2 regions of the Micromonospora sp. WMMA1996 genome follow, and region 2 is predicted to be linked to the other one. Evidence: predicted binding sites of a transcription regulator. Region 2 holds the regulator's gene; the other holds the start of a gene.
The links. The regulator HrcA, encoded in region 2, represses chaperone genes, less so after heat shock. The targets are predictions, from matches to a motif close to GGTTNGCACNCTCNNNNNGAGNGTGCNAACC.
Positions count from the first base shown of each region.

Region 1 (6,380 bases), 590 kb from region 2:
ACGACGGGCGGGCGATCGAGAAGCCCACGGCGAGCACGAGGAGCATGATCACCGCGGGCAGGGCGCCGATGTCGCCGCCACGTACCCGGCGCCAGTAGTTGTTCACGTGGCTGCCCACGGTCGGCGCCGGGGCGACGCCGGCGGGGCCTTCCTTCTTCACGACGGTGGCGGTCATCGGACGGCTCCTGGGGTGGTGTCGGCGGGCGCGGCGCCGGTGCCGTTGCTGCCCGGTTCGCCGGCGAGGCCGAGGCCGCCGGAACGGCCGGCGGTGATCAGCTCGACCACCTGCGAGTGGGTGATGTCGGTGGTCTTCACCTGGGCGACCATCTGGCCGAGGTAGAGCGCGGCGATCCGGTCGGAGACGGCGAAGACGTCGTTCATGTTGTGCGAGATGAGCACGACGGCCAGGCCGTTGTCGGCCAGCCGGCGGACCAGCTCCAGCACCTGGGCGGTCTGCGCGACGCCGAGCGCGGCGGTCGGCTCGTCCAGGATGACCAGCTTGCTGTTCCAGAGCACCGCCTTGGCGATGGCGACGGTCTGCCGCTGGCCGCCGGAGAGGCTGGACACGTGCTGGCGCAGCGACTTCACGGTGCGGACGCTGAGGCCGGCCAGGGTCTCGGCGGCCATCTGCTCCATGGTCGGCTCGTCGAGCACGATGCCGCTGCGCTTCTCCCGGCCGAGGAACATGTTCTGCACGATGTCGAGGTTGTCGCAGAGGGCCAGGTCCTGGTAGACGACCTCGATCCCGAGCGCGGCGGCGTCCCGGGGGCTGCTGATGCTCACCGGCCGGCCGTCGAAGAGGAACTCGCCGGCGTCGGTGGGGTAGATGCCGCTGATGCACTTGACCAGGGTCGACTTGCCGGCGCCGTTGTCGCCGACCAGCGCGGTCACCTCGCCGGGGTGGGCGGTGAAGGCGACGTCACGCAGCACCTGGACGGGACCGAAGCTCTTGTCGATCCCGCGTAGCTCCAGCAGGGGGGTTGCGGACACGGGTGTCTCCTTTGGGCGGAGGGGAGGTCTCGGATCCCGTCCGGCGTGGGCGCCGCCCGACCCGGGTTTCCCCGTGCCGGGCGGCGCCGCCTGAGCGGGTTGGGTCAGCTCACGCCGGCGTCGGTGCAGAGCTTGGCGAACGCACCGGTGCAGAGCTCTTCCTTGGTGACGTAGTTGTCGGCCACCACGTCCTTGACGTTGTCCTTGTAGATGGCCTTCGGCTCCAGCAGCACGGCCGGCACGTCCCGGTTGCCCTCCGGGTCCTTGACGGTCTGGCCGGTCTCCTTCTTCTCGCCCTTGGCGAGCGCGATGGCCAGCTCGGCGGCGGCGTCCGCCTCCTTCTTGACCGCCTTGTAGACGGTCATGCACTGGTCACCGGCGAGGATGTTCTGCAGGCCCTCCTTGGTGGCGTCCTGACCGGTCACCGGGACCTTGCCGTTGAGCTTGTTCTTCTTGAGCACCGAGATGGCCGCGTTGCCCAGACCGTCGTTGGCGGCGAGCACGCCGTCGATCTTGCCGCCGGCCTTGGTCAGCTGCTGCTCGAAGATCGTGGCGGCCTGCGCGTTGTCCCAGGCCGGCACCGAGTCGTCGGCGACCTTGGTGTACTCCTTCGAGTCGAACTTCGGCTTGAGGACCGAGTCGTACCCGTTCTTGAACAGGGTGGCGTTGTTGTCGGTCGGCGAGCCGTTGAGGTACGCGATCGACGGGTTCTTGACGGCCTTGTCGGTCAGGCACTTGCTCAGGCCCTCGCCCTGGAGCTTGCCGACGGCCTCGTTGTCGAAGCTGACGTAGTACTGGGCGGAGCCGCCCAGGGTCAGCCGGTCGTAGTCGATGGTGGCGACGCCCTGCGACTTGGCCTTGTCGAGCACGGCCTTGCCGGTGCCGGAGTCCAGGTTGACGATCATCAGGACGTTGACGCCGTTGGTGATCATCTGGTCGGCGATGGTCTGGAACGCGGTCTTGTCGTTCTGCGCGTTCTGGATGTCCGACTCCACGCCGGCGGCGTCGAACGCCTCCTTGAGGAACTTGCGGTCCGCGCCCTCCCAGCGGGCGGAGGACTTGCTGTCCGGCAGGATCACGCCGATCTTCGGCTTCTTGTCGGTGGAGCCGCCGGCCTGGTCGGAAGAACCGCCGTTGTCACCACAGGCGGCCATGCTGCCGGTCGCGAGGAGACCGACGGCCGCGAAGGTGAGGAGTCCCTTGCGCATGTGCACGGGTCCTTTCGGGGGTGGGGGAGTAGAGGTCGATGTTTTGTTGTGTCCGGCAACGTATTCCGCGCTTCCCACGCTCCGCAAGAGTGCCGAGGTCAGAAGTTTGTTGGCGGCGGTAACAATTCAGCAACGCGGTTGTCACCCGGCCGACACCCACGGCGGAAACGCTCCCACCGTCCCGCTACGGGTGGTTCAACCGGCCGCGATCGGGGCGGTCCGCGCCCCGGTGAGCGCCACCAGGTCACCCGGCGCGAGCTGCACCTGCAGGCCGCGGCGGCCGGCCGAGACGTACACCGTCGGGTGTGTCGACGCGGAGGCGTCGACCACCGTCGGCAGCCGCCGGCGCTGCCCGAGCGGGCTGATCCCGCCCCGGACGTAGCCGGTCGCCCGCTCGGCCACCGCCCGGTCGGCCAGTGCGGCCCGCTTGCCGCCCACCGCCGCGGCGAGCGCCTTCAGGTCCAGCTCGCCGGTCACCGGCACCACGGCCACGGTCAGCTCGCCGTCCACCTCGGTGACCAGCGACTTGAACACCCGCTCCGGCGGCACCCCGAGCGCGGCGGCGACCAGCGCGCCGTAGTTCGGCGCGTCCGGCGAGACGTCGTACGGGTGCGTGCTGTGCGAGATCTTCCGCTTGGTCAGCAGCGCGGTCGCCGGAGTGCCCTGTCCCGCCATGGCGGTCAAGCTAACCCGGGCGCCGCCCCGCCGCGAGCCGAAACCGGAGGCAGCGGTCAGGCGGCGGCCGGCACCGGGCGGCAGATCAGCACGGTCGGCGCGCCGGCCACCCGGGTGAGCACCAGGCTGGCCGCCGCGTCGCCGGCCAGGCGCAGGTCGCGGCGCAGTCTCTCCGGCTCCAGCGCCGAACCGCGCTTGAGGATCTCCACCCGGCCGACCCGGCGCTCCCGCAGCAGCGCCCGCAGGCGCTTGAGCGAGAACGGCAGCACGTCGGTGACCTCCAGGCAGCGCGCGTACGGGGTGGGCCGGGCCGTGTCCGCGTAGAGGTAGGCGATCGACGGGTCCGCGAGGGTGGCGTCGAGGTCGGCGGCCAGCTCGGCGACCAGGTGCGCGCGCACCACTGCCGGGTCCGGGTCGTACAGGAACCGCCGGACCGGGCCCACCGCCGCGTCGACCGCGCCGCTGCCGGTCAGCTGACAAGAGGGGGCCCCGCCGCTACCGGAGGCGTTGACCGGGGGCCCTTCCTTCTCCCGCAGCACTGTGGCGCGGCGGGGGACGTCGGCCAGCTCGCCGCACCAGAGCGCGGCCTCCACCAGGTCCCCGTCGACGCTCACCCACTCCGCCTCGGCGCCGGCCGGGATCAGCGCGTGGTCCAGCCCGGGCGCCACCTTGACCACGGTGCGCGGCACCCGCTCGGCCAGCCCGACGACGAAGTCCCACGGCGGCGAGTAGGCGTTCGGGTCGAAGATGCGCCGACCGGTGCCGGCCCGCCGTCGCGCCGGGTCGCAGAAGGCCCCGTCGACCCGGCTCACGTCGAACGCGGTGGCGTCGCCGCACTCCACCGTGACCAGGTCGGCCAGCCCGGCCGCCTCGGCGTTCGCGGCGGCCATCGCCGCGGTGACCGGGTCGGCCTCCACCGCGTACACCCGGATGCCGGCGCGGGCCGCGGCGAGCGCGTCGGCGCCCAGCCCGCAGCCCAGGTCGGCGAGCGTGGTCACGCCCGCGGCGCGCAGCCGCACGGCCCGCCGGTCGGCGACCGCCCGGCGGGTGGCCTGCTCCAGCCCCGGCCGGGTGAGGAACATCCCGGCCGCCACCGCGCCGAACTTGCCGGCGGCCCGGCGGCGCAGCTCCGCCTGGGTCAACGCCGCCGCCGCGAGCCCGCCGGGGATCCCGGCCGAGCGCAGCGCGGCGGCCGCCGCCAGCGGGTCGCCGCCGGCCACCCGCGCCGCCGCGGCGAGCGCGGCCGACCCCTCGGGGGTACGCAGCGCGGCGAGCTGGTCGAGGTCCACCCGCCCATTCTCCCGACCCGCCTCCGGGCCGACACGGCGGGCGACGCGCTGGCACTCTCCTTGACGGAGTGCTAGCCGAGGAATAACCTGCGATTAGCACTCTCACCCTGAGGGTGCCAACGCCCGGGCCCCGTGCCCGGGGGTTGAGCGCCAGGCGGACCGGCACCCGCGACGACGGCCCCGCCCGGTGGCATGTGGCAGATTGACGCTGGTCGGCATGCCGACCGGTAACGACACCAAGTACCCGGGAGGGTATGCCCGTGACTACCGCGACCAAGGTTGCGATCAAGCCGCTCGAGGACCGCATCGTGGTCCAGGCGAACGAGGCCGAGACCACCACCGCCTCGGGCATCGTGATCCCCGACACCGCCAAGGAGAAGCCGCAGGAGGGCACCGTCCTCGCTGTCGGCCCGGGCCGGATCGACGACAAGGGCAACCGCGTGCCGGTCGACGTGAAGGTCGGCGACACCGTCCTCTACTCGAAGTACGGCGGCACCGAGGTCAAGTACGCCGGCGAGGAGTACCTGGTGCTCTCCGCCCGCGACGTCCTCGCGGTCATCGAGAAGTAAGCAACCGATCAGTGTCGTTGCCCCGGTCCGGCTCGCCGGGCCGGGGCAACGTCGCTTCGAAGGGATACTGATGGCGAAGATCCTCAGCTTCTCGGACGACGCCCGGCACCTGCTCGAGCACGGTGTCAACGCCCTCGCGGACGCGGTCAAGGTCACCCTCGGCCCGCGCGGTCGCAACGTCGTCCTGGACAAGAAGTTCGGTGCGCCCACGATCACCAACGACGGCGTGACCATCGCCAAGGAGATCGAGCTCACCAACCCGTACGAGAACCTCGGCGCGCAGCTGGTCAAGGAGGTGGCGACCAAGACCAACGACGTCGCCGGCGACGGGACCACCACCGCCACCGTGCTGGCCCAGGCCATGGTCCGCGAGGGCCTGCGCAACGTGGCCGCCGGCACCAACCCGACCGGCCTGAAGCGGGGCATCGACGCGGCGGCCGCCAAGGTCTCCGAGGCGCTGCTCGGCAAGGCCGTCGAGGTCGCCAGCAAGGAGTCGATCGCGCATGTCGCGACCGTCTCCGCGCAGGACTCCACCATCGGCGAGCTGATCGCCGAGGCGATGGAGCGGGTCGGCCGCGACGGTGTCATCACCGTCGAGGAGGGCTCGGCGCTCACCACCGAGCTGGAGGTGACCGAGGGTCTCCAGTTCGACAAGGGCTTCATCTCGCCGAACTTCGTCACCGACGTGGAGGGGCAGGAGTCGGTCCTGGAGGACCCGTACATCCTGATCACCACGCAGAAGATCTCGGCCATCGAGGAGCTGCTGCCGCTGCTGGAGAAGGTCCTCCAGAACAACAAGCCGCTGCTCATCGTCGCCGAGGACGTCGAGGGCCAGGCCCTGTCCACGCTGGTGGTCAACGCCATCCGCAAGACCATCAAGGTCTGCGCGGTCAAGGCCCCCGGCTTCGGCGACCGCCGCAAGGCGATGCTCCAGGACATGGCGATCCTGACCGGCGCCGAGCTGGTCGCCCCAGAGCTGGGCTACAAGCTCGACCAGGTCGGCCTGGAGGTGCTCGGCACCGCCCGTCGCGTCGTGGTCGACAAGGAGAACACCACCGTCGTCGACGGTGGCGGGCAGTCCTCCGAGGTCGCCGACCGGGTCGCCCAGATCCGCAAGGAGATCGAGGCCTCGGACTCCGAGTGGGACCGGGAGAAGCTGGCCGAGCGGCTGGCGAAGCTCTCCGGCGGCATCGCGGTGATCAAGGTCGGCGCGGCCACCGAGGTCGAGATGAAGGAGCGCAAGCACCGCATCGAGGACGCCATCGCCGCGACCAAGGCCGCGGTCGAGGAGGGTACGGTCCCGGGCGGCGGCGCCGCGCTGGCCCAGATCCTGCCGGTGCTCGACGACGACCTGGGCTTCACCGGCGAGGAGAAGGTCGGCGTCTCGATCGTGCGCAAGGCGCTGGTCGAGCCGCTGCGCTGGATCGCGCAGAACGCCGGCCACGACGGCTACGTGGTGGTGCAGAAGGTCGTCGCCCAGGAGTGGGGCACCGGCCTCGACGCCGCCACCGGCGAGTACGTCGACCTGGCCAAGTCCGGCATCCTCGACCCGGTGAAGGTGACCCGCAACGCGGTCTCCAACGCCGCGTCGATCGCCGGCCTGCTGCTCACCACCGAGAGCCTGGTCGTGGAGAAGCCGGCCGAGCCGG
Region 1 is NZ_PDHU01000003.1:971,095-977,474, reverse strand. Features, by position in the region: gene COO58_RS24200 (sugar ABC transporter permease) at 1-175, opposite strand, end outside; gene COO58_RS24195 (ATP-binding cassette domain-containing protein) at 172-990, opposite strand; gene COO58_RS24190 (sugar ABC transporter substrate-binding protein) at 1,095-2,198, opposite strand; gene ybaK (Cys-tRNA(Pro) deacylase) at 2,394-2,873, opposite strand; gene COO58_RS24180 (methyltransferase domain-containing protein) at 2,930-4,162, opposite strand; gene groES (co-chaperone GroES) at 4,417-4,731, shown strand; gene groL (chaperonin GroEL) at 4,802-6,380, shown strand, end outside.
Region 1: the regulator HrcA is predicted to act here: its motif matches at 4,254-4,284, upstream of groES (co-chaperone GroES).

Region 2 (6,380 bases):
TGGCGGCGGCCGGGCCGCGCATGGTCGGCGTCGAACCGACGGTGCAGGCCACCGCGCCGGTCGCCTCACCCAGCAGGGCGCGGGTCAGGACCTGCGACTCGTCCGCCCACTTCTGGTACGCCTCGGGGTAGGCCGACCGCTGCACCCGCTGGGCGGCCTCGGTGACCCGCATCCGCTCCCAGCCCCTGACCTTCTTCAACGCGGCGTAGAACTTGTTCGCCGCGTAGCGCGGGTCCTGGATCTCCTCCGGCGTGCCCCAACCCTGGCTCGGGCGCTGCTGGAACAGGCCCAGGGAGTCCCGGTCGCCGTGCGCGATGTTGCGCAGGTGCGACTCCTGGTAGGCGGTGGCCAGCGCCACCACCACCGCCCGCTCGGGCATCCGGCGCTGCACGCCGATGGCCGCGATGGTGGCCGCGTTCGCCATCTGGTCGGCGCCGAGCACCACCTCGCCGTCGGCCTGCACCGTGCAGGTCCGGCTGGCCACCGGCAGACGCAGGTGGTGACCGAACTGCTTGGTGACGAACCAGATCGCGAGCAGGGCCAGCACACACACCGCCACACCAGATGCCACGATCGCCGCTCGCGTCCGCACCCGCACCCCCAGTCCCGACAGTCCGACCAGCGTACGTCGGCCACCTCACCTCCCGGCTCGGCCGACCGGCTGTCTCACCCCGGCGTCACCGGGCCGCCACGTACCGCGCCGATGTGGCCGCCGGTGAGCGGCGCTCCCGCCCCTCAGTCTCCGGCCGGCACCCACGACGCGGGACGCTTCTCCCGGAACGCCAGGACCCCCTCGCGCCCTTCGTCGGAGAGGAAGTACCCGGTGGAGAGCGCCGCCAACTCGGCGATCTCGGCCCGCAGGTCGGTGGCGGCCGGGCGGCGCAGCAGCTCCTTCGCCCCGGCCAGGGCACGAGGCGCCCCCCTGACCAGGGAGGCGCAGTACCGCTCCACGGCGGCGTCCAGCCCGTCCGCCGGCACCGCGGCGGTGACCAGGCCGATCTCGGCGGCCCGCCGGCCGTCGAAGGTGTCCCCGGTCAGGTACAACTCGGCCGCCGCCCGGGGGCTCAGCCGGGGCAGCACGGTCGCCGAGATCACCGCCGGGATCACCCCGATCCGCACCTCGGTGAACGCGAACGTCGCCTCCTCGGCGCAGACCGCCAGGTCGGCGGCCGCGATCAGGCCCAGCCCGCCGGCCCGGGCCGGCCCGGCGACCCGGGCCAGCACCGGCTTCGGGCACTCCCGCACGGCGACCAGCACGTCGCCGAGCATCCCGGCGGGCACGGTCCCGCTCGCGTACGCGGCGGCGGTCTCCTTCAGGTCGGCGCCGGAGCAGAAGACCGGACCGGTGTGGTCCAGCACGATCGCCCGGACCGTGTCGTCGGCGACCGCGGCGGCCAGCCCGGCCAGCAGCTCGGTCATCAGCGCCGTGGAGAGCGCGTTGCGGTTGTGCGGGCTGTCCAGGGTGAGGGTGGTCACCCCACGGGCCGTGGCGACCCGCACGAGAGCGTCCGGAGAGGTCATGCCGGGCACACTAGTGGCCATGCCCGGCGTCCTTCCAGAAGGCGAACCCGTCCCGCGCGACGGCTCGCTGCCCGCCGCCGCCCGCCGCGCCGTCGGCGCCCGCGGTTTCGGCGTGTACGTGCACGTCCCGTTCTGCGCCAGCCGGTGCGGCTACTGCGACTTCAACACGTACACCGCGTCGGAGCTGGGCGGCGGGGCGAGCCGGGAGACGTACGCCGACAGCGTGCTGGCCGAGCTGGCGCTCGCCGCCCGGGTGCTCGGCGACACGCCGCCGCCGCGGGTCGACACCGTCTTCGTCGGCGGCGGCACGCCCACCCTGCTGCCCGCCGACGACCTGGCCCGGATCCTCGACGGCATCGACCGCACCTGGGGGTTGGCCGTCGACGCCGAGGTGACCACCGAGGCCAACCCCGAGTCGGTCACCCCGGAGTCGCTCAAGACGCTGCGGGCCGCCGGCTACACCCGCATCTCGCTGGGCATGCAGTCCGCCGCGCCGGGGGTGCTCGCGGTGCTCGACCGCCGGCACAGCGCCGGTCGGGCCACCGCCGCCGCCCGGGAGGCGCGCGACGCCGGATTCGACCACGTCAACCTGGACCTGATCTACGGCACGCCGGGGGAGACGGCCGAGGACTTCGCCGCCTCGCTGGCGCAGGTGGTCGAGGCGGGGGTGGACCACGTCAGCGCGTACGCCCTGATCGTGGAGGACGGCACCCGGCTGGCCGCGCGGATGCGCCGGGGTGAGCTGCCGTACCCCTCCGACGACGTGGCGGCGGACCGCTACCTGGCCGCGGAGGAGGCGCTCGGCGCGGCCGGCTTCTCCTGGTACGAGGTGTCCAACTGGGCCCGCTCGGCGGCGGCGGCGTGCCGGCACAACCTGCTCTACTGGACCGGCGCCGACTGGTGGGGCCTGGGCCCGGGCGCGCACAGCCACGTCGGCGGGGTGCGCTGGTGGAACGTCAAGCACCCGACCGCGTACGCGGCGCGGCTGGCCGAGGGTGCGTCACCGGCGCTGGCCCGGGAACGGCTGACGCCCGACGAGCAGCACATGGAGGACGTGATGCTGCGGGTGCGGCTCGCCTCCGGGCTGCCGCTGGGCGTGCTCGACGAGGCCGGCCGGGCCGGCGCCGAACGGGCCCGGGACGCGGGGCTGCTGGACGCCGGGGCGTACGCGCGGGGCCTGGTGGTGCTGACCCTGCGCGGCCGGCTGCTGGCCGATGCGGTGGTCCGCGACCTGCTGCCCTGACCGGCGCCGGCCGGCCCCGTCGCCCGGGACCGGCCGGAGCGGATCACTTGATCAGGCTGGCCGACATCGGGTAGCGGTAGAGCTGACCCTCGTTGGCCTTCACCCCGGCCAGGATGCCGAAGACGATGCCGACGATCATGGCGCCGAAGCCGATCACCAGGCCGATCAGGATGCAGGTGAGGATCCAGCCGACCAGCGCGATGACCGACCAGATGAGCTGGAAGTTGAGCGCGGCGATCGCGTGCGCCCGGACGGTGGGCGACTGGTTGCCCCGGGCCAGCAGCGCCACCAGCGGCGCGATCCAGCCCAGCACGCCGCCACCGATCAGCATCCCGGCGGCGCCGCCGAAGTGCGCGACCAGGGCCCAGGTCTTGTCGTCGTTGTTGGCGTAACCGGCCGGCGGGCCGTAGCCGCCGCCACCGGGGTAGCCGGCGCCGTAGCCCGGCGCGCCGCCGCCCGGCGGGGGATAGCCACCCGGCGGCGGGTAGCCGCCGCCCGACGGGGGTTGGCCGCCCGGGGGCGGATAGTCACCGGGCGGGGGATAGCCGCCCGCCGCCGGTGCCCCGGACAGTGGTGCGGTGGGCGGCTCACCGGCGGGCGAGGAGCCGTAGGGCGCCGACGGCGCGGTCGGGTCGGGCTGGGGGCCGGGGTCCCCCGCTCCGGGAGGGCGAGGAGGTTCAGTCATGCACGTCACGGTAGGTCCCGCCGGCAAGTGGCACCAGGGCTGTTCGGCCCCGGCGCGTCGACGGAGGGCGGTGGGGCGCACCGGAGGTCCGTCGCTGATCATCGCGTCGGCGGGGGTGCCGACGTAGACTGGCACTCGCTACAGTCGAGTGCCAGCCGCGTCAGGAGGTGGGGGACATGGGTCTCGACGACCGGAAGCTCGCCGTGCTGCGCGCGATCGTCGAGGACTACGTCGCCACGCAGGAGCCGGTGGGCAGCAAGGCCCTGGTCGAGCGGCACCAGCTCGGCGTCTCGCCGGCGACCGTGCGCAACGACATGGCGGTGCTGGAGGAGGAGGGCTACATCCGGCAGCCGCACACCAGCGCCGGCCGGGTGCCCACCGACCGTGGCTACCGCCTCTTCGTCGACCGGCTGTCCCGGGTCAAGCCGCTCAGTCCGGCCGAGCGGCGGGCGATCGAGCGCTTCCTGGTCGGCGCCGTCGACCTCGACGACGTGGTGCACCGCACGGTCCGGCTGCTCGCCCAGCTGACCCGGCAGGTCGCCGTGGTGCAGTACCCGAGCCTGGCCCGCTCCAAGGTGCGCCACCTGGAGCTGGTGCCGATCTCCACCACCCGGCTGATGGTCGTCATGATCGCCGACACCGGGCGGGTCGAGCAGCGGCTGGTCGAGCTGCCCGCCCCGGTGCCCGCCGACGACGTCACCGCCCTGCGCCGGCTGGTCAACGAGAAGCTGGTCGGCTGCCAACTGGCCGAGACGCCGCCGCTGGTGCAGGCGCTGGTCGAGGAGTCCGCGCCCCAGCTGCGCCCGGCCATGACCACGCTCTCCACCGTGCTGCTGGAGACGCTCGTGGAACGGCACGAGGAGCGCATCGCGCTGGCTGGCACGGCCAACCTCACCCGCGGTGGCCTGCTCGACTTCCAGGGCTCGCTGCGCCCCATCCTGGAGGCGCTCGAGGAGGAGGTCGTGCTGCTCAAGCTGATCGGCGAGACGGAGCCGAGCACCACCCGGGTGCTCATCGGCGACGAGAACGAGATCGACAACCTGCGGGCCGCCTCGGTGGTCAGCACCGGCTACGGCCCGGGTGCCACGATCGTGGGTGGGCTCGGCGTGCTCGGGCCGACCCGGATGGACTACCCCGGCACCATCGCCACGGTGAGGGCCGTGGCACGCTACGTGGGCGAACTGCTGGCCCAGAACTGACCAGTCAGGGCCGACGGCCGGCCTCGGCCGACGACCGGCGTGACGCGAGACGAACATGAGGACACCGAACGCAGTGGCCAGGGACTACTACGGCATTCTCGGCGTGAGCCGGGACGCCTCCGACGACGAGATCAAGCGCGCCTACCGCAAGCTGGCGCGGCAGTACCACCCGGACGTGAATCCGGACCCGGAGGCACAGGAGAAGTTCAAGGACATCAACGCCGCGTACGAGGTCCTCTCGGACGACCGGAAACGGCAGATCGTCGACCTGGGTGGCGACCCGCTCGCCCCGGGCGGCGGGGGCGCCGGCGGTCCGGGTGGTCCCGGTGGCGCCGGCCCGTTCGTCGGCTTCCAGGACATCATGGACGCGTTCTTCGGCGGCGCGGCGGGCGGCAGCCGGGGTCCCCGGCCGCGCACCCGTCCGGGTGCGGACGCGATCCTGCGGCTGGAGCTCGACCTCAACGAGACCGCGTTCGGCGTCGAGGCGCCGATCACCGTCGACACCGCAGTGCTCTGCACCACCTGCTCGGGCGCCGGCACCGCCGCCGGCACCCACCTGGCCACCTGCGAGGCGTGCGGCGGTCGGGGCGAGGTCCAGTCGGTGCAGCGCACGTTCCTCGGCCAGGTGGTCTCCGCCCGCCCCTGCACCGTGTGCCAGGGCTACGGCACCACGATCCCGCACCCCTGCCCGACCTGCGCCGGCGACGGCCGGGTGCGCACCCGTCGCTCGCTGACCGTCAAGATCCCGGCCGGGGTCGAGGACGGCATGCGGATCCGCCTGGCCCAGCAGGGCGAGGTCGGTCCGGGCGGCGGCACCGCCGGCGACCTCTACGTCGAGATCCACGAGCGGCCGCACGACGTCTACTCCCGCAAGGGCGACGACCTGCACTGCCGGGTCACCGTGCCGATGACCGCCGCCGCGCTCGGCACCCGGTTGACCATCAAGACGCTCGACAGCGAGGAGACCGTCGACGTCAAGGCGGGCACCCAGCCCGGCAGCACCCTGCGCCTGCGCGCCCGGGGCGTGCCGCACCTGCGCGGCACCGGTCGCGGCGACCTCTACGTCCACCTGGACGTGCGGACCCCGACCAAGCTCGACGCCGACCAGGAGCGGATGCTGCGCGACTTCGCCAAGACCCGGGGCGAGGAGGTCGCCGAGCTGACCAAGCAGGGCGGCTTCTTCTCCCGGATGCGCGACGCCTTCAACGGGCACGCCTGAGGTGTCCGCCCCGCTGTTCCTGGTCGAGGCGCTGCCCACCGGTGACACGCTGACGCTGGACGGCCCGGAGGGGCACCACGCGGCCACCGTGCAGCGGCTGCGCGTCGGCGAGGAACTGCTGCTCGCCGACGGCCGGGGCGGCACCGCCGCCGCGGTGGTCACCGCCGTCGGCCGGGGCACGCTCGACCTGCGGGTCACCACCCGGGGGTACGCGGACGCGTGCGTCCCCCGGCTGGTGGTGGTGCAGGGCATCGCCAAGGGCGACCGGGGCGAGCTGGCCGTGCAGGCGATGACCGAGGTGGGCGTGGACGAGATCGTGCCGTGGGCGGCGTCCCGCTCGGTCGTGCAGTGGCGCGGCGACCGGGGCGTACGGGCCCGGGAGAAGTGGGCGGCCACCGCCCGCGAGGCCGCCAAGCAGGCCCGCCGACCGTGGCTGCCGGTGGTGGCGGGAGCACCTGACGAGTCCACCGGCACGGTCACCCGACGGATCGCCGGCGCGGCGGCCGCCTTCGT
Region 2 is NZ_PDHU01000003.1:378,542-384,921, reverse strand. Features, by position in the region: gene COO58_RS21440 (hypothetical protein) at 1-598, opposite strand, end outside; gene COO58_RS21435 (enoyl-CoA hydratase family protein) at 736-1,521, opposite strand; gene hemW (radical SAM family heme chaperone HemW) at 1,541-2,764, shown strand; gene COO58_RS21425 (DUF4870 domain-containing protein) at 2,808-3,449, opposite strand; gene hrcA (heat-inducible transcriptional repressor HrcA) at 3,626-4,648, shown strand; gene dnaJ (molecular chaperone DnaJ) at 4,722-5,867, shown strand; gene COO58_RS21410 (16S rRNA (uracil(1498)-N(3))-methyltransferase) at 5,869-6,380, shown strand, end outside.